DNA from 3 places in the Tumebacillus lipolyticus genome. Region 3 is predicted to be linked to each of the others. Evidence: riboswitches for the same ligand, from Rfam matches in the RefSeq annotation. Region 3 holds a riboswitch; each other region holds the start of a gene.

Region 1 (6,524 bases), on a different contig from region 3:
CCGGAGAAAATTTGGTATACGGACGGGAACTATGAAGGTTGGCTCTACGCCGATATCTCTTCCATTGAAATCGTAGGAGAGAAAACGAAAGTGGCTTACGAAGGCTATATCCATATCTAAGTTTTTAAGCCAACTAGCAAACTAGAATATTTTTTTACAAAAGGGATTCGGAAGCAAACACTTCCGAATCCCTTTTCGATCGGGTCGTAGGTTCTGTACCCTTACGAGCCATCTGGATTTAGTGGCATATTTCGCCGATCGCCACAGCTACGACTAATCTCATCCCCTCGACACAAAAACCCCTCCGATGTTTACCTTCGGAGGGGTTCAACACGCTACCTTCCCCCAACGAACTCGTCGTTCCGTCAAACCGCACTAGCGATTCTCAGACTCATTTCGTCGTGGTGAGCAACACTCTATCGCTTACCAAATCATTCGCCTACGCCTTACTTCCCCAACTCGCTCTCATCATACACCGCAACCCAGCCATCCTTGCTCTCAAAAATGCGAATCGCCTTCACCTTGCGCAACTCCGTCAGGGTGAACCAGTGACGCGTATTCGTCGGCACGGAGATCAGGTCGCCCGGGTACAGGAACACGTCATAGTACGTGTCATCGTTCGGCCCTTTCAGCGTGAAGATCGCCTCGCCATCGACGATGAAACGAACTTCGTCCTCCGTGTGATGATGCTCGTCTTTAAACTTGGTCAGCAGGTCTTCCAAGTTGGGCGTCTGGTCGGACAGCACGACGATGTCGGACGATTTGTACCCTCGCTTCTCCGACAGGGCGTCGATCTCCGGGCGGAACGTGTCGAGGATCGCCGCTTGCAGCTCAGAGGTCACCTGGTAGTCTTCTTTCAGCTCGGTCGGGAGCTTCGAGATGTCCCAATGTTCGTAGACGATCCCTTGCGTGTTCAGGTAGGCAGAGACTTGTTCAACACCTTCGATGCGTTCGTTCGATTCAACAAAGCGGATGGACGGCATGCGATTTCCTCCTCTGTGGTTCAATTCCCTGGTTATCTTTGATTCGCTCTACAGCGCGTTTGCAACGGCGAGCTGTGCTGCATTGCCGGAGCGCAAGAATTGCTGGTACAGGAACTGGTATTGGAACATAAACTCGAAAGCTTGGACGTGGCGCTTCGCTGCCGCCACATCTTCGCCCCAAGCGTAGATGCCATGCTTGCGGATCAGGACGCCCGGCACGCGCGGGTCGAGGCGCTTGCCGATCTCGGCTGCCAGTTTCGGAATATCGGCAAAATTCTCAACGATCGGCACCTCGATCGTCGCGCCCTCTTCCCAGATGTTCAGCCCTTTGATCAGCTCCATGTCGGTGATGGTCACCGAGCCTTGCTCCGCATACACCTCGGAGATCAGGTTGTTGTAGATCGTGTGCACGTGCAACACCGCGCCTGCCCCCGCCCCGATCTTCTTGTACACTTCGGCGTGTACCAGCGTCTCGGCAGACGGCTTGAGCGAAGTCGGTTCGAGCGCCTTGGAGTCCCCGTCGACAAACAGGATGTCGTGGATGGTCAGGCTCTCTTTGTCACGGCCGCTGGCGGTCACGCCAAACATCAAAGGATCTTGATTCAGCTTGACAGACAGGTTGCCGCTGGTCGCTGGGAACCAGCCTTTTTCCGCAAAGTTTCTCGACACGTTCACCAACTGTTCCGCGATGCGGAAACGATCTTCTTGAAAAAATGTTTGGCTCATGACAGAACCTCCTCCTTCAGTTTGTCGATCAAGTCTTGCAAGGCGCTGATGCAATCGTAAAAAGTTGCAAACTCCGCATGCGGCAGGTCGAGCTCCTGACATTTCTGCAAGAGCAGCGCGCGGGCCAACACGAAGTCTGCCTGCTTGGCCGCCTGCAGATCGGTGATGGAGTCGCCGATCACCACTTTGAACGTCCGCTCGTCTGGAAACTTGCGCAGCACGGACGGCTTGCACATCCCACAGCCGTTTTCGCACTGCTCATCACAGCTGTGCGGCCAGAGGATCTCGATGTTCTCGCCCGCAAAACTGCTTCCGTTGCAGTAGATCGGGTTCTCGATCTGATAGGGAGCGAGCAGGGGCAGGACGAAAAAGTCGATGCCGCCGCTCGTCACCCAAAAGTCGATGTTCCGCTCTTGGCAAAAGGTGAGGAATTCAGGAAACCCTGGGCGAATCGCCGCAACTTCTGCCGCGTAGCTTGCGATCTCCTCCCGCTTGTCGGAGGAGATGCCGGCGAACAGTTGTCCGACGCCGCTTTGGATCGTAACCTCTTGTCCAAGAATTTGATCCTTTATCGCCTCCCAACCGGGCGCGCCGAACTGCTCCATGATCGTGATGATCATGTCCCGCTCGGTGATCGTGCCGTCAAAATCACAGAAGATCGCGATCGATTTGCTCATGATAGTCTGACTCCTTCGCTTTCAATTTCGCTCTGAATCTATCGAGTGCTCGGGTTGCCCCACAGTGTAAGCGCGGTGCGCAATTCCTCCGATGTCTCTGCCGCCTCGGTCAGCGTTCGCCCGGCTACCACCGCTTCGATCGCCGCCCCAAAAGCGCGTCCACCTGCTGCCGCCCCTTGCGGATGTCCGTGAATGCCGCCGCCGGCGTTGATGATCTGGTCGTTGCCGAGGTCTTCGTACAAGAACGGCACCAACCCCGGGTGGATGCCAGCTGACGGAACGGGAAATGACCGATGCACGCCGCTCTGCTCTTCGCGCAAGGCGGAGGCGATCTTCAGCGTCTCCGCTCGTTCGAGCGCGACCGAACCGTAGGCGGAAGGGTAGAGCACAAAATCTGCTCCTGCCGCCCGCATCAGCTTGCCGAGCAACACCGGAGCTGCAATCCCGTACTGTGCGGAAGGGTACATCGCACCTGCAAGCGCCGGATGCGCCATGATCGGGACTGTGATCGCCCGATCGGCAGCCAATCGATGCAGCACGTCATACCCGTAGGTCAGCACGTTGAGCAGGAGCGCGCTGGCGCCTGCGTCCACCGCCCGCTTCGCCTTGTCAAAAATCTCGGTGACCGGCCCGGTCAGGTTGGCCGCGTAGAGCGTGTGCTTTCCGGTCTGTTCGCTCGCCCGCTCTACCGCTTTCCGACACGCTTCGATCCGCTGTTCAAACGGAGCGTACGTCTCGTCAAAAAAGATCTCATCATCCTTCACCAAGTCGACGCCGCCGAGCGCCTGTTGGTAGAACGCTTCTGCCAGCGCATCGATGTCATAGCCGATCACCGACTTGAAGATGCTCATCAACAGCGGGCGATCCTGCACGCCAAGCTGTTGGCGAATTCCGTCGATCCCATATTTCGGACCGGGAAACTGCTGGCGAAACCGTTCGGGCAGCTGCAGGTCGAGGAGCCTGATCTGACCGTCCATCGACAGCTTGCCGAACACGGAGGTGAGCAGCGCCGGGACATCTGGCGTGAAGTTGATCGTCGGATAGGCGATGGTCAGCAGCGCTGCGCTTTGACCATCCGCCCCTCCCCCGATCTCCTCTGCCGCCACGACATGGCCGAGATGCTTTTGCATCGACTCTTTGCGCGCTTCCGGAAGGTCGGTCCACGAGCCGACCGTCAGGCCGACCGCGATCCCTTGCGCTTTTTTCTGCCAATCTGTGCCTGGCTTGCCGTGAGCCAGATAGGTGACGTGGACGAACTCAGGTGCGTTCACGAGGCACATCCTCCTCTATCGGTGTTTTTCCAATATAAAAAGCCTCTTTCCATGTAAAGAAAGAGGCGCAGAAATTGATCTTCAGCCTCTTATCTTTCAGGATTCTTCCTGTAGGAATTAGCACCGTGTGATCATACGCTGATGAAAACCGGTTGCCGGGCATCGTAGGGCCAGTCCCTCCGCCTGCTCTGGATAAGAGTTGTCATATATGTGTGAAAAGTTCTGTAGACGATATTACAGCTAACGACGGGCGGTGTCAATGACTTTTGCGAAAAATTGATCAGAGGGAAATCCTGCACATCCGATCGACCGCTTCCTGCAATCGCGCCTCATCTGTCAGCAGGCCGACGCGCACATATCCTTCGCCGCTCGGGCCAAACCCGACCCCAGGTGCTACCATCACATGCGCCTGTTCGAGCAGCGTGTTGGCAAAATCGACCGATTTGAACCCTTTGGGCACGGGCACCCAAGTGAAGAAGGAGCCACGCGGGGTCAAGACGTCCCACCCCGCCTCGCGCAACCCGCCGACAAACACGTCGCGGCGGCGCTGGTACGTCGCTGCCAGCTCGCGCACGCACTCCTGCGAAGAGCTGAGCGCGGTGACCGACGCGCGTTGGATGAACGCTGGCAACGAGACGTAGTAATGATCTTGGATCAGGTTGATCAGGCGGATCACCTCTTGGTTGCCCAGCGCAAAGCCCACGCGCCAGCCCGCCATGTTGTACGTTTTGGAGAGGGTGTAAAACTCGACGCCCACCTCTTTTGCGCCTGGCGTTTGCAGGAAGGACACCGGCTTCTCTCCATCAAACCCGATAGCGCCATAGGCGAAATCGGAGGCGACCACGATGTTGTTCTGCTCAGCAAACCGCACCGTGTCCTCGTAAAAGGCGCGCGGCGCAACAGCAGAGGTCGGATTGTTCGGATAGTTGAGGAACATCAACTTCGCTTGGGCCAGCTTGTCCGCCGGAATCTGGCTGTAGTCGGGCAGAAACGAGTTGTCGCGCAGCAGCGGCATCATCACCATCTCAGCGCCGGAGAGCGCCACACCCGACCAGTAGTCTGGATAGCCCGGGTCGGGCACCAAGCAGACATCTCCTCGATTGAGCAAGCATTGGGAGATCTCGACGAGCCCTGTCTTCCCGCCGAAGAGGATCGCCACCTCGGTCGCCGGATCGAGGTCGACATCATGCTCCGCCTTGTACCAGTCGGCGATCGCCTGCTTCAGCTCAAAGAGGCCGGAGAACGGCGGATAGCGATGGGTGATCGGATCGAGCACTTCCTGTCGCAACGACTCCACGATGTGCGCAGGCGTCGGCAGATCTGGATTGCCTTGACCGAGGTTGATCACATCGTGACCTTGGGCGATGGAGGCGTTAACCTTTGCGACCATCGTCGAAAAAAATTGGGTGGGCAGTCCGCGCAGGCGGTCGGCCGATTGTATGTTCATGGGTGAATACCCCTTTCTGAAAAAATAAATCGCTCGCTACATACTATACGACGAGTTGAAATCGAAAGACAAGTCAAAAAATGAGCGAGCAACCTGACAGTTCTGTGCGCTTCGCTCAGATATGCGCGCAAAAAGAGGCTGTTGAACAGGTCAACAGCCTCTTTTCGCCATTAGGAAGGCATCGGCGTGGGGGTAGGTTTCGCATAGCCTTTTTTGTATTTTTCATCGATGTAGGTGCGAATCTCTTTGACCGTTTTGCCCTCTTCTTTCATCTCCGCCGCTTTCAGCGCGATGTTCATGCAGGTGTCGCAACGGGTGCCGTGGTCGTCCCAGACCACCACGCCATCTGGGCGCACATCGCGAACGAAGCACTCCGCGTTGCTCATATGCCCTGCGTGCTCGCCGCATCCGCAGTAGCAGGGGATGTATTGCAGGATGTCCACATTTTCGACAGCCGCTTTATACGAGTCTTTCATTTTGGCGTTTTTGTTCATCAGGAAAGCGGGGAGGCTCGTCTTGTTTGCCGTCGCCTCCTGCAGGTCGCCGATCGTCGTCAGCTTGACAGACTCGCCAACTTTCAGCGTTTTGTACGCTTCTGCTTGTGCACCGGCAGGGTGTCCGGTGCTGCCGCTTCCGCCGTTGTTCGTCGCAGGATGATCATGCCCTGCATGCTCATCGTTCTGCGCGGTCTTCTCCGTTGTACCACAGCCTGTCGCGACCGTGAGGGTCAACAGGCTGGCAACCATGATCTTGGTCAACTTTTTCATCGTCACTGCTTCCTCCTGCTTTGTGGGAATCCTTTATCGAACTCTGATCAATCTCATGCCGTTCAAGATGACGAGCAGCGCCGCTCCTGTATCTGCAAACACGGCCATCCAAAGGTTGGAAAGACCTGCGATGGTCAGCAGTAAGAAAGCGAGCTTGACAAGCAAGGAAAACCAGATGTTTTGTTTGATGATGCGCAGCGCAATGCGGCTGAGCCGAACGGTGAACGGCAATTTCCCGATGTCATCCGACATCAAGACGATGTCTGCTGTCTCCAGCGCAATATCCGTCCCTGCTCCCCCCATCGCGATTCCGATGTCTGACGCTGCTAGCGCGGGTGAGTCGTTGATGCCATCACCGACCATCGCGACAAGTCGATGACGCTGTTTCAGTTCGGAGATGCGCTCCAATTTTTGCTCGGGAAGCTGATCTCCGTGGTATTCGTTGATGCCCACTTCTTGCGCGATCGCTTTGGCGATGCGGGCATGATCCCCCGTCAGCATCACCGCATGTGCGATGCCAGCGCGGCGTAAACTTTTGATCGTCGCTTCGCTCTCCTCGCGGACCGTGTCCGCAACTGCGATCAGCCCGACGACGTTTTGCTCGTCCCCGATCAGCATCACGGTGCGCCCCTGGTCGTGCTGAACCGACAGGA
Region 2 (6,524 bases), on a different contig from region 3:
AATATCCCCAGTATACAGCTCGATGCAGCAATCTGCAATTTAACTGCATGATCGTTTGTCAGAAGATGCGATCTTTCACAAAGTCATTCATTCCAGCTCGTCATCGATCATTGAACAAAGGCTCGGCGGGGTGCTCGATCGCATTCTCGCACAGGGTGACGAAGAAGTGCTGATCGTCAGCCATGCGGCCTGCATGATCTTTTTGCAAAAGAAACTGCGCAAGCGAGGGTTTACGGGCGACAAGTTCGGGACAACGAAAAATGGGAAGCTCTATCAGCTTGAGCGCTAGCAGACCGCCTCGCTGCGAAAAGAAAAACCGGACGAGCCTACTTCGGCTGTCCGGTTTTTCGCTCTGCATACGAGCTTTGCAGCGCACGAATCTGTTGGCGCAACTGCGCGTATTGCTCCCACTCTTCCCGCGGAACATGGGGGCGGCGCGGAGGGGTCGATGCGCTGATCTTCTTCACCTGCTTGATCATACGCTCCTGCTTCGGCATTCGTTGCTTCGAGAACAGCGAGGCGCTCGGCTGAAGCGGGAGACCATACCGTCCGGCTGCGATCATCAAGTGATATCCGGTCGGATTGAGTTGGCTCATCTTCCTCCCCCCTCTTGCTACAATCTATGCAAGAAAGGAGAGAAGGATGATAGACGGCTGTCAGATCGTTCGCCATCACCCTCGAACCGTTTGATCTACAGGGCGATCCCCCGCTTCAGCATCGCCTCGTTCGTGTAGCCGCGAATCTCCTGCATGATGCTGACAGCCGTTCGCAGATCACCTTCGCGCTTGTACAGCTCAGCAAGCTCGTGCATCGTGTCGCCCCACTCCCCCAGCTCGTCCGTATGCTTCAAGCGATCGGCCGACTTTTGCAGGCGACGGATCGCCTCTTCGCGCTGTCCCTTTTGGACGGCGATGCGACCGTACAGACGATGGACGCGCGCTTGGTAGAGATGCAGCTCGGGAAGCAATGCGCGCGCTTGGTCGCACGATTCGTCAGCGGCGGCAAGTTCGCCCTGCTGCAACAGCAAGGTGGCGAGCTCGACGGTCGCCATGCCCGCCTCCTCCCGTCTCCCCAGGTTGAGCAGGTTGTCGATCGCTTTTCGCAGCATGGCGACCGCATCCGCCTCTCTGTCTGTCTGCCCGTAGAGCACCGCACAGTTCACCTGAAGCTTCACCGTCATCACGATGTTGTCGAGACACTGGAAGATATGAATCGCCCGCTCCGAGTATTCGGCCGCTTTTTCAAGATCGTTCAGCTTGTGGTAGGAAACGCCAAGGTTGAGATAGAGGTTGCCCATCTCCTCCAGATCGTCCTTTTTGTTGAAGAGCGAAGACGAGCGGCGGTAGTAGTCGAGCGCTTCGGCCAATTGCCCCGATTTGGCATATGCGTCCCCGAGCTCTGCCAGAATGCTCGCTTGGAGATAGGAATCGCGCTCCTCCATCTTTTCCACCTCTGCGTTCGCTTTGTGCAGATGAAAGGCGGCGAGCTGATATCGTTTGCGGACGAACTCAAGCTGCCCGAGACTTTTGTAGACGCGAGCGATCATCCGCTCGTCTTGGCGCAGAAAGGCAGTTTCGAGCAGATCGCTGAGCAGGCTGTCCGCCTCTTCCTGCCGCTCGACGTGGATGTAACATTCGGCCAATTCGAACAGGATGTCCACTTCGGCAACCTGTGCTTGTGCGCTGTTCAGCAGCTGTTCTAACAGCGGGATGGCTGTCGAGTACGCCTTGGCTGCCACCATCGCTTTCGCCATTTTATAGGTGCAGACAAAATCATCGTTCAGATCGACGTTAGACAGGAGATGCTCAAGCGGTACTCCCAGCCGGTCGGCGATGCCATTGAGGATTTTATAGGAAGGTCGAGCCCGGTCCGATTCGATTTGTGAGATCATGCTGGGAGTGCAAAGATGTTTCGCCAGGTCGATTTGCGTCATTCGCTGTTGAAGGCGCGTCTGTTTGATCTTTTGACCAAGTGTGTACATGTGAAGGTCACTCCTATCCCATCCGTTTTCTGGTGTCTTGTAGAAATATCTGGTAGACCCTTTGCAAATTGAGTATAGATAACTTGTTTGCCTTGACACAAGGATTAACATACTCAACTAAAGTTCTGATTAATAATGAAATCTTGCAAATGACTAAAAAGCTGGTATAATAACTGCCAATTCTTGTTCTGTGAAAAGGTATGCTTCTGTATCACGATCGATTGGAGCTTTCAGCTGTCCAATCGAGAGGAGGGATTTCAACTGTGGAGCGCATCGCTGGCAGAGAGTATGTGCGAGTCAAAATTGAAGGGTTACCGACTGACAGATCTTCTCTTTCTCCAGAGTTTCGTCGCCTGATTGAGGAAGAGGAAAAGCGGATGGTCCCCGCCTATCTAACACAGGAGGAGATCGACGATAAGCTCGCCGCTCAGCAGGAGGCCGAAGCGCTGCTCACGCTGCAGTTGAGAGCGCGAGAATCGATCGCTCTCGTCGAGTGCCCACCAGAAAACCACGAGAAAAAATAGACTTCCTCCACATGACAAAACCGGGCTGCGCTCAGCCCGGTTTTCTTGATGTCTCCTCATCTACTTGATCTAAAAAAATTCGCTTTTCAAATCCGCCACGCGCTTCCGACTTCTGCTTGCGCACCGCTTCCAACGCTTCGGCAGAAGCGCCATGAATCTTTGCCAGCGCATAGATGACCTCGATCAGATCGGCAAGCTCTTCCACGCTGTCTTTGTCCGTCTCGGCGTCGAGATACTCTTGCAGTTCCTCTTGGAGCTTGCTGCGGAGTTCACGCTGGTACGCCGCTTCATCAAGGATCGAGTATGTATAGGCATGTCCGTTTTTCTCGATGATCTCCAGAATGCGATCGCGGACAAGTTTTTTGTAAGTCGGCATGTTGTGCGCTCCTTTCGCCTGCTGTTGCGTCACTAGGTTCAGTATATCAAAAAGCCTGTTTCGACGGTCAGGCGCAGATTCTACAGCAGTTCGCTTCCTCGATCGAGCCTGCTCGAAGTCGAGAACAACAAGAAAACCATCCGCCGCAGCAGATGGTTTTCGCTCCAATGATCAAAACGCGCTCGCCAGCTGTCCGTTCTGGGTGATCTCGCGCACATATTTGGTCAGTTCGACCGTCATCTCATAGTAGTTGAACGGGGTGATCAGGTAGATGCCGTTAAAATGTTTGACCGTCTCTTCCAACAGCTCCTTGCACATCTCGACACCTTCCGCCCGCGCAGCCGCACCTTCAAATCGCTTGATCCGCTCGCGTGACCTCTGCGAGATCTTGATCCCTGGCACCTCGTTGTGCAAAAACTCCGCATTGCGCGAAGAGGTGAGCGGCATCACCCCGATAAACAGCGGCACTTTGAGGTGCTTCGTCGCCTCTTTGATCGCAAGCATCGTCTCCACATCGTACACCGGCTGCGTCATGATGTAATCAGCACCCGCCTCCACTTTGCGCTCCAAGCGGGCAACCGCCGCATCGAGATGGCGCACGTGCGGGTTGAACGCCGCCCCGCAGATAAAGCGGGCTTGACTTTTCATCGGTCGCCCGGAGAAGGCGACGCCCTGGTTCAACTGCTTGACCATGCGGATCAGATCGAAGGAGGACAGATCGAAGACGGTGCTCGCCCCCGGCAGATCGCCGACTCGCGCCGGGTCTCCTGTGATCACCAGGATCTGGTTCATCCCGAGCGCATGCAGGCCCATCAAGTGCGACTGCTGACCGATCAGGTTGCGGTCGCGACAGGCGACGTGCACGATCGGCTCGATGCCGAGCTCCCGCTTGATGATCGAACCGAGCGCCATGTTGCTCATCCGCGTGTTGGCCAGCGAATTGTCGGCGATTGTGATCGCGTCCGCACCCGCTTTGTACAGGGCGAGCGACCCCTCGACATAATGATCCACTTCGAGCTCGCGCGGGGAGTCGAACTCGACGATCACCGTGTGGCGCTTCGCCACCAGATCGACGACCGAGTGCTGCTCTCCCTGTTGGAAGCGCACCACTTCTCGCTCGAACACTTCCACCTGCGGCCCGCTCTCCGGATTGGTTCTCGGCAGCCGCTTCAATCCGCCCACGGCGCCTGAGATCGCTTGAATGTGCTCAGGAGTGGTGCCACAACACCCGCCGATCAACGACACGCCCTGCTCCCAGAGGCGGACGGCGCTCTCGCCAAAATATTGATAGTTCGGCTTGTAGCTGAACTCTCCGTCGACGATCGCCGGGCGCCCCGCGTTCGGGAAGGCGGAGATGCCGACATCTGCCGGCACGATCGCCCGTTCGAGCGCGCGCAAGATCTCGGCAGGGCCGAATCGGCAGTTCAAGCCGACCAGATCGGCACCCGCCTCCTTCAGTTTGTGAAACGCGTCGCTCAGCAGGTACCCATCTCGCGTGCGCTCCACGTCGAGCAGCGAGCATTGAGCGATGATCGGCACCCTGGACGCTCTGACGAGCGGCCCGACCACATCGAGCGCTAACAACAGCTCTTCCAGGTCGAAAAATGTCTCCAAGATCAGCCCGTCGACCCCTTCGTGCAACAGAGCGACCGCCTGCTCCTCGAAGATGTCGCGAAACTCCTCGACCTGCGTCGTCATCACCTTGGCAGCTGTGATCGAACCGATGCTGCCGAGCACGAATGCGTCCGCCTCTGACGCCTCGACCGCCTCGCGGGCAATCCGCACAGCGGCGCGGTTGATCCGCGTGGTCTTGCTCTCCAAACCGTAGCGAGAGAGCCCCTCGCGGTTTGCCGCATACGAGTTGGTCTCGATCACCTGCGCGCCCGCCCGCAGATAGGAGATGTGTGCTTCGCGCACCCACTCCGGATTTTTGAGACAGAGCTCCTCCGTTGAAGAGCCGACCGCGTTCCCCTGCTGGTACAGCCAGGTCGCCATCGCACCATCCCCGATCAATACATCAGTGCCCAACCGCTGTCGAAAAACGTCCACCCGATTCACTTGTAGTCCCACCTTTCCACTCATTCATGTTCATAGTAACGTGATAACGAGATAAAGACTGGCAGCAAATAGAAAACGCCTCTCCTTTGGCAAAAGAAGAGGCGTTGAATGCGCATATGGGACCTGCGAACCTCTCTTATCTGCCAAGCCGCGACGTTGCGGTCTTGCTGGAATTGGCACCTAATCGCTGAAAAAGCTACCGGTTGCCGAGGCTTCAAAGGGCCAGTCCCTCCACCTCTCTGGATAAGAGCTTACATGCTATTGAATTGTTGATAGGATATCACCAGACTCGCGCGCTGTCAACCGTTTGGAATCTGCAGATAGCGCTGGTACTCGGCGAGCAGATCGCGAAATTGGCTGCGCGGCGCGAGCACGGGGCGCAGTTCCCGCGCTCGCTTCAGCGCAGAGTGCCACGGCAGCCGATCGATGCGCATCAGGAGCGCCGTCAGAAAAAAGCCGAGCCGGTTTCTCCCCGCCACATCATGCACATAGAGCACCCTGCCCTCGTTTAGATCGTGGATCGCCGCATCCACCATCTGCACCAACTGCTGTAGCTGCGGTCTGCTCGTGTCGCTCAACCGAAACCAATGCTCGTGCAGCGGCCACCGATAATCGGCAGGCACTCGATCCGGCTCTGTCCGCAGATTGACGATCGAGCTTACGCCGAGCTTCTGGAGAGCTTTCCAGCCGGCCGCATCGATCTGCTTGCCTGCGTACAGTCGGCCTGGAATGATCTCGTCGTACTCCATCGCCTAGTTGTAGTTCAGCCAGATGCTCTTGATCTGCGTGTAGTTTTCCAGCGCGTATTCGCCCATCTCCCGCCCGATGCCCGATTGCTTGTAGCCGCCGAACGGAGAGGCCGCGTCGAACATGTTGTAGCAGTTGATCCACACCGATCCTGCTCTCAGCTTGTGCGCCACCTGGAAGGCGGTTGCCATGCTCTCCGTCCACACGCCTGCCGCCAGACCGTAGGCGGTCAGGTTGGCGCGCTTGATCACGTCCTCGATATCATCGAACGGCATGGCTGCCACCACCGGGCCGAAGATCTCCTCCTGCGCGATCGTCATCTCATCTTGCACATCGTAGAAGACGGTCGGACGCACAAAATAGCCGTCTGCCAACTCCCCATCTGCCCGCGACCCGCCGATCGCAACTTTTGCTCCCTGCTCCAGACCTTTTTCGATATATCCGGTGACGCGGTTCATCTGCTCTTCGGTCACCAACGGCCCCATCGTCGTCTTCGGATCGAGGCCGATGCCCTGGCGCACCTTTTTCCCCGCATAGGCGACCATGTCGGATAGCGCGTTGTCATAGACGCTCTTGTGGATATACAGGCGAGAACCTGCCGAGCAGACTTGACCCTGGTTGAAGAAGATCGCCTGCATCGCACCTGGCACCGCGCGGGAGAAATCGGCGTCAGGGAAGACGATGTTCGGGCTCTTGCCGCCAAGTTCGAGCGAAACGCGCTTCAGATTGTCTGCCGCATAATTCATGATCAGCTTGCCAACTTCTGTCGAGCCGGTAAACGCTACCTTGTCAACATCCGGATGGGTTGCCAGCGCCTTGCCTGCCGTCTCGCCAAAGC
Region 3 (6,524 bases):
ACCAAGCATTTTCCCCTGCACTAAGTACGTGTTAACAAAAGCTCCCCGCCGAACTGGCGGGGAGCTTTATTGGTGGTTAGCGAAAGATGTAGTTGAAGATCTTGAACAATATGGCAGCGATCGCGGCCGCCATCAGCGGACCGACCGGGATTCCTTTAAAAAAGACGATGCCGATGACAGTACCGATGACCAGCCCCATCATCAAGGCGGGGTCCATCTTCAACATATACAGCCCTTGACCGTTCAGATAGGTGGCCAACACCCCACCGATGATCGCACAAACCCCTCCGACCGTCAGGAAGGCGTTGAGCAGGTCTTTTGTCGCCATCTTGCCGTTGACCAGCGGAATCAAGACGGAGATCATCAAAAACAGCAGGCCGAGCTCCAGCCCTCGTCGCTCAAGCGTTGGAAAGAAACGCTGCAAGCTGAGCAGTTTGAGAATGAGCAAAATGCTGGCAGCTGTGGCCAGGATGCTAGCTCTGGCGACGATGCCAATGATGATAAAAACGACGAGGATCATCTCACCGACCACGTTGACCGCCCCTCACGTGCTACGACTTCAATACAGATTATATGGAGGAGGGGGACAAGGTAGACCATGAACTGCAGAACGGTGATTTACAGCGTCATGCGAAGCGTGTCGCTGCGCAACCCGATTCGGAGCGCCTCCAGCGAGATGATGTCACGCGGATTGATGTTGCCAAAATTGACGTTCGGGCCGAACAGTCGGATCAATTCCTCCTGCTGGGACTTCAGCGGCGCTTCCCAGATCAGGTGATCGAGGTGCTGAATTTGGGAGGTCAGCTTGGTGAAATCATCGTGACGAATCGATCCGTCCTCATCGAAAAAGCCAACCGCTTTGCCCGACTCTCTCCCTTCGAGGATCACCTTAAAGGCGCCCGCTTCCAGGTCGGCATCGATCAACTCCAACTGGACGTCGACGGGGAGGTACAGACCGTCCTCTTTTTTGCCCACTTCGGTGATCACCGTCAAACCTTGGCTGTTGGCGTAGCGAATCACTTGCTGCCGCAGCTCGCGAGATAGTGGAATCGTACCATCAGACACTTCGATCGTGCGAAATCCGAGCTCTTGGCATCGCGCCAAGAAAGATTTCCAACAGTTCTGCAGCACAGCAGCTTCAAGAAATGTGCCGCCCGGATAGACTTCGATCTGATGAGCTTGCAACCATCCGATCTTATCGCGAAGGACGTGTACAGGGTACAGTTTTGATGTGCCAAATCCCAGCTTGACATAGTCGATGTAAGAACCGGCTAACTCCACCAGGTCGCGAATCTCACCGAGTCCAAGTCCTGTATCGATCAACATGGTGAGCCCGCTGGACGCGCGCGGCTTGGCGGTGCGGCCAGGTAGCGGATCATGCAAGATATCATCCCATGCCCGGGCGGACGTAGAATGAAGCATACACATTCTGCCTCCTTTCCAACCCCCGATGGTCAGCATCGGAGCGTGGGCTGTTCCATCCTATGAAAAATGCGTTTCGATGGTGAAGGAGGTACAATCCTCGATTTCACAAAGGGTATTCGATGCTTTTATTTGCTTGCGGATTGTCGTATAGTTAGAGAAATCAAAACGGGGGGAAACAGATGGCGACGATCGAAGATTTTTTAAAGTTGGATATCCGTGTAGGCACGGTGATAAAAGCAGAACCATTTCCAGAAGCGCGAAAACCTGCGATCAAGCTGGAGATCGATTTTGGTGAGATCGGGATCAAATGCTCTTCGGCGCAAATTACCAAGCGATACGAACCGGAGCAGCTGATCGGCAGACAGGTGATCGCAGTCGTCAATTTTCCCGCTCGGCGCATTGCCGGTTTCAAATCTGAAGTTTTGGTGATCGGCGGTGTGCCAGAAGAGGGGGATGTGGTGCTCTTGCGGCCAGATGAACCGATTCAAAATGGTACACCGATCGCCTAGCGTGTAGAAACCCTTCAGACATTGCTCTGAAGGGTTTCTGTCTGTGTTTGAGCGGTAGGGATCGCCGAGGATCTCTGTCTGGATGCAACACTTTTGATTACGCCCGCGCTTTCATCCGCGTCAAAAGCTTTCGCTCCTGTTCGATCTTTTCATAGCGCCGCGGATCGGAACCGCCGCCCCCCTGTTCGAGCTTGAGCAGAAAGAAGGCCAGCACGACCGCAAGGGCTGCGAGCCCTGCCATGATCAGAAACATCAGCTTTGGCGTATCCATCAGCGCTCCGAAGATCGGTGGGCCAGCTGCAACTCCTAAAAAGCGCACACTGCCATACAAAGAGGTGACCGCACCGCGCTCCGCCTGTTGGACAGCGGAGGTGATCAGCGTGTTTAAGCAGGGGAGCACAAGACCGGTGCCCACGCCTGTGATCACCAGCAGCCCGAGCGACACGTATGGATTTTTAAAAAAGGCGGCCACAGCGAGCGGTGCTCCGATCAACGTCAACCCGACCAGGATCAAGATCCTCATCAGCTGAATGTTCTTCTTGATCTTCGTTCCGGTCACGTAGGAGACGGTGCACATCGCCAAGAGTGGGATCGCGAGGATCGCACCGCGCAGCAGATCGGCAACCTTGTAGGTTTCTTCGAGGAGCTGGGCGATATAAAAGAGCACACCAAACAGGATGAACAGGGCGAGCGCACCGGCAAAATAGGCGGTGAGCAACCACTTGGCCTGTTTTTGAAAGATCTTTTTTAACGAGCCTACATAGGCGCGAAACGATTGTGATCGACCTTGTTTCTTCGGCTCTTTGACCAAAAAGTAGACAAGAGCTGCCGAGAGGAGACAGATCAGCGGAAAGGCGAAAAACGCCGCATACCAGACGAGCAAAGCGAGCAGAGAGCCGAGGATTGGGGAGACCACCTTGCCGAACCCGTTGGCCGCTTCGATCAGGCCGAGCGACTTCGAACGAGCAGCGCCGCTCCAAATGTCGCCGGCGAGCGCCATCGCGATCGGCGCCGTTCCTGCCGCTCCGATCCCCTGCAGCACGCGCCCGACCATGATCACCGCGTACGGTTTGTCGATCAGCCAAGCTGCGAGGCCGGCGATGATGCCGCCCGCTCCGTAAAGGAGCAACGAGGGGACGATGACGATTTTGCGGGAGAAATGATCGGACAGAAAGCCGGCGAGAGGGATGATCACGCCTGCGGGAACGGAGAACAGGGTGACGACGAGCGAAGCTTGAAATTTGGAAATCCCGATCTCCTGCTGCATCTGTGGCAGGATGGGGATGAGCATCGAGTTGCCTAGCACCATGATCAACGGCACGGTTGCCAGCGCGAAGAGCGGCCAGAAGCGGATCGCATGTTTCGATTGGGTCGCAGTCATGGTGTCACTCCTTGAGAGTCAGATCGAATCAGCATTAGTTTGCTACCGTCTTGACCAGCTATGAGTGACAATATTATGCTTGACAACAGCAGATGCAGGCGGTATGTTTAGATCATTCAAACTAAAAAGAAAAGATTCTCTTATCAAGAGTAGGCGGAGGGACTGGCCCGATGATGCCACGGCAACCGACACGATTTTTGTGCACGGTGCCAATTCCAACAGATTGCGAGAGCGATCTGGCAGATGAGAGAAAGCGCTCTTTGTGGATTCCAAAGACCTTTCTCGACTCGGGAGAGGTCTTTTTACATTCAGGAGGAATTCGCATGCATTTGGATACCTGTTTAGCGCAAATCGGCAACAATAAGCAAGATGTGACCGGGGCGATCTCGACACCGATCTATCATTCGACGACCTATCGTCACCCGCGGCTTGGCGAGAGCACCGGATTTGATTATACGCGTACGAAAAACCCGACCCGTCAGACGCTCGAAGATGCGATCGCCACCCTGGAGTGCGGGGTGAGAGGGTTTGCCTACGGCTCGGGGATGGCGGCGATCGCAGGCGTGCTCGGGCTGTTCGGTCAGGGCGACCATCTGCTCGTCTCCCATGATCTGTACGGGGGGACCTATCGACTGCTGGAACAGATCTTACCGCGTCAAGGCATCACGACGACGTTTGTCAACACAGAAGATCTGACCGAGGTGGCAGCCGCACGGCAGGAAAATACGCGAGCGATCTTCATCGAGACCCCGACCAATCCGACGATGCGGATCACCGATCTGCGCGAGGTGATCGGATGGGCAAAAGGGTACGGGTTGATCACGATCGTGGACAACACGTTTATGACGCCCTATCTGCAGCGCCCGCTCACGCTGGGCGCCGATGTGGTGGTGCACAGTGCGACCAAATATTTGGGCGGGCACAACGATGTGCTGGCAGGTGTTGCGGTCGCGCGCGAAGAGGAGTTGGCGGAGCGAATCTACTTTTTGCAAAACTCGATCGGTGCAACGCTCGGTCCGCAGGACGCGTGGCTGCTGATGAGAGGGATGAAGACGCTCGCGCTGCGCATGGAGCGACATCAGCAAAACGCGCAAGTTCTGGCCGAGTGGCTCGATGGGCATCCTCTGGTGAAAAAAGTCTACTACCCGGGCCTTGCCGCTCATCAGGGGCGGGAGGTGCACATCTCCCAAGCGGAAGGATACGGCGGGATGCTGTCGTTCGAACTGGTATCCGAACGGCTGGTCGAACCGCTGTTGCGACATCTTGATCTGATCGCTTTCGCCGAGTCTTTGGGCGGCGTGGAGTCGCTGATCACCTACCCGGCCAGGCAGACGCATTTCGATGTGCCAGAGGAGATTCGCAACAGCTTAGGTGTGACCGATTCGCTCTTGCGACTGTCGGTCGGCATCGAGCACGATCGCGATCTGATCGAGGACCTCGCACGAGCGTTTGAAGCTTCGGAGCGCGAGATCGCAGAACAGGAAGGGGAGTTGGTCTAATTGAAGGAGAACCAAGAGCTGTCATTTGCGACCCGTCTGTTGCATACGGGCAATGAGATCGATCGAACGACAGGCGCATCAGCTGTGCCGATCTACCAAGCATCGACCTTTCATCAAGAGGATGTCGACCAGGCGCAACCGTATGAGTACGCCCGCTCAGGCAATCCGACGCGCGAGGCGCTGGAGCGGACGATCGCAACGCTCGAAGGGGGAACGCGAGGCTTTGCATTCGCCTCTGGCATGGCGGCGATCTCCACCGCGCTGCTGCTCTTTTCGGCAGGCGATCATCTGATCGCGACCGACGACATCTACGGTGGGACGTTTCGGATCTTGACGACCGTGCTCAACCGGCTGGGGATCGAGACCACCTTTGTCGATGTGACCGACCTGGAGAACATTCGGGCAGCGATCCGACCGAACACGAAAGGATTGCTCTTAGAAACGCCTTCCAACCCACTGCTGCAGATCACCGATCTGGCCGGAGCGGCGAAGCTGGCCAAGGAGCACGGGCTGCTGACGATCGTGGACAACACGTTCCAGACCCCGTATCTACAGCGTCCGCTCGATCATGGCATCGACGTGGTGGTGCACAGCGCAACCAAGTTCCTCGGCGGACATTCGGACGTCGTTGCAGGGCTTGCGGTCACGAAAGATCAAGCGCTGGGACACCGACTGAAGCAGTTGCAAAACTCGTTTGGCGCTGTGCTTGGCCCGCAGGATTGCTTCTTGCTGCAGCGGGGGATCAAAACATTAAAAGTGCGCATGGACGCTTCTTGCGATGGCGCTGAGCTTGTGGCGCGCTGGCTGGCGAACCGAGAAGAGGTGGCGAAAGTGTACTATCCCGGGCTTGCCGCGCACAAAGGGCATGGTGTGCATCTGGAGCAGTCGAGCCGCTCGGGTGCGGTGCTGTCGTTCGATCTGGGAACTGAAGAGCGGGCCAAAAGGCTGATGCGGGCGGTAAAACTTCCGCTCGTGGCAGTCTCGCTCGGCGGGGTGGAGAGCATCCTGTCCTATCCGGCAACGATGTCACACTCGGGGATGCCGAAAGAGGAGCGCCACAAGCGAGGAATCTCAGACGGTCTGCTGCGCCTATCGGTCGGCTTGGAAGATCCGGAAGACATCATCGCCGATCTGGAACAGGCGTTACAAAACGGTTAAACGATCAAAAAAAGCGCCATTTGTCCATATTGTCAAAATGATTTGATCATTCTGTGGAAATTTCAGTTGAATTGAAGTAAACTATCGATGAGGCATCCTGACATCTGCGAAGCGTAGGTTAGGATGCCTTTGCACATCGAGAGCATCCGCGGTGTAAGTTCTGGGCAAACTAATCTGCGAATCCAGCCAAAGGGGGAGAACGGATGAAGCCCTTTCATGCGATCTCGCGCAAAGATGACAGACAGGATGGAATCGCGTTTGACAATCCTGACGATGCTCCAGAACCGATTTTGCCAGAGGCGCGCGGCTATGAAGAGACGATGGTCGTTGTTGACAATCCTGACGATTTTCCGGATGAAGGGGAAAAGGTGGAACCGGAAAGCGGTTCGCCGATTGAAAAACGGAGATCGTAGGCGGAAACGAACTGTTTTTGCTAAAAAACGAACCAAAACACTCTTCTTGACCGAGTACGCGGTAGATTCGAACAGGAAAGGTGTTAGCTCACCTTTCCATGAACAGAGGTAAGGTGTATATTGATTGAAGGTTCACGAA

The links. Region 3 has a riboswitch for S-adenosylmethionine ahead of ACFSOY_RS01710 (trans-sulfuration enzyme family protein). Riboswitches for the same ligand answer to the same signal wherever they lie in the genome.
Region 1: another riboswitch for S-adenosylmethionine. It lies ahead of ACFSOY_RS16960 (2,3-diketo-5-methylthiopentyl-1-phosphate enolase); the one in region 3 lies ahead of ACFSOY_RS01710 (trans-sulfuration enzyme family protein).
Region 2: another riboswitch for S-adenosylmethionine. It lies ahead of ACFSOY_RS06990 (bifunctional homocysteine S-methyltransferase/methylenetetrahydrofolate reductase); the one in region 3 lies ahead of ACFSOY_RS01710 (trans-sulfuration enzyme family protein).

Annotation. Positions count from the first base shown of each region.
Region 1 covers NZ_JBHUIO010000011.1:141,006-147,529, forward strand. Annotated here, with positions in the region: gene ACFSOY_RS16940 (hypothetical protein) at 1-120, shown strand, start outside; gene ACFSOY_RS16945 (1,2-dihydroxy-3-keto-5-methylthiopentene dioxygenase) at 447-983, opposite strand; gene mtnB (methylthioribulose 1-phosphate dehydratase) at 1,032-1,709, opposite strand; gene ACFSOY_RS16955 (2-hydroxy-3-keto-5-methylthiopentenyl-1-phosphate phosphatase) at 1,706-2,386, opposite strand; gene ACFSOY_RS16960 (2,3-diketo-5-methylthiopentyl-1-phosphate enolase) at 2,425-3,657, opposite strand; SAM riboswitch class I at 3,744-3,856, opposite strand; gene ACFSOY_RS16965 (pyridoxal phosphate-dependent aminotransferase) at 3,938-5,104, opposite strand; gene ACFSOY_RS16970 (PCYCGC motif-containing (lipo)protein) at 5,275-5,871, opposite strand; gene ACFSOY_RS16975 (heavy metal translocating P-type ATPase) at 5,905-6,524, opposite strand, start outside.
Region 2 covers NZ_JBHUIO010000005.1:355,807-362,330, forward strand. Annotated here, with positions in the region: gene ACFSOY_RS06965 (hypothetical protein) at 131-289, shown strand; gene ACFSOY_RS06970 (hypothetical protein) at 327-596, opposite strand; gene ACFSOY_RS06975 (helix-turn-helix domain-containing protein) at 692-1,981, opposite strand; gene ACFSOY_RS06980 (hypothetical protein) at 2,245-2,505, shown strand; gene ACFSOY_RS06985 (phosphoribosyl-ATP pyrophosphohydrolase) at 2,537-2,881, opposite strand; gene ACFSOY_RS06990 (bifunctional homocysteine S-methyltransferase/methylenetetrahydrofolate reductase) at 3,053-4,951, opposite strand; SAM riboswitch class I at 5,073-5,189, opposite strand; gene ACFSOY_RS06995 (protein-tyrosine phosphatase family protein) at 5,239-5,688, opposite strand; gene ACFSOY_RS07000 (aldehyde dehydrogenase family protein) at 5,692-6,524, opposite strand, start outside.
Region 3 covers NZ_JBHUIO010000002.1:498,751-505,274, reverse strand. Annotated here, with positions in the region: gene ACFSOY_RS01735 (adaptor protein MecA) at 1-24, shown strand, start outside; gene ACFSOY_RS01730 (DUF441 domain-containing protein) at 77-520, opposite strand; gene comA (phosphosulfolactate synthase) at 619-1,422, opposite strand; gene csaA (chaperone CsaA) at 1,605-1,934, shown strand; gene ACFSOY_RS01715 (MFS transporter) at 2,032-3,315, opposite strand; SAM riboswitch class I at 3,453-3,565, shown strand; gene ACFSOY_RS01710 (trans-sulfuration enzyme family protein) at 3,639-4,814, shown strand; gene ACFSOY_RS01705 (trans-sulfuration enzyme family protein) at 4,833-5,972, shown strand; gene ACFSOY_RS01700 (hypothetical protein) at 6,176-6,385, shown strand.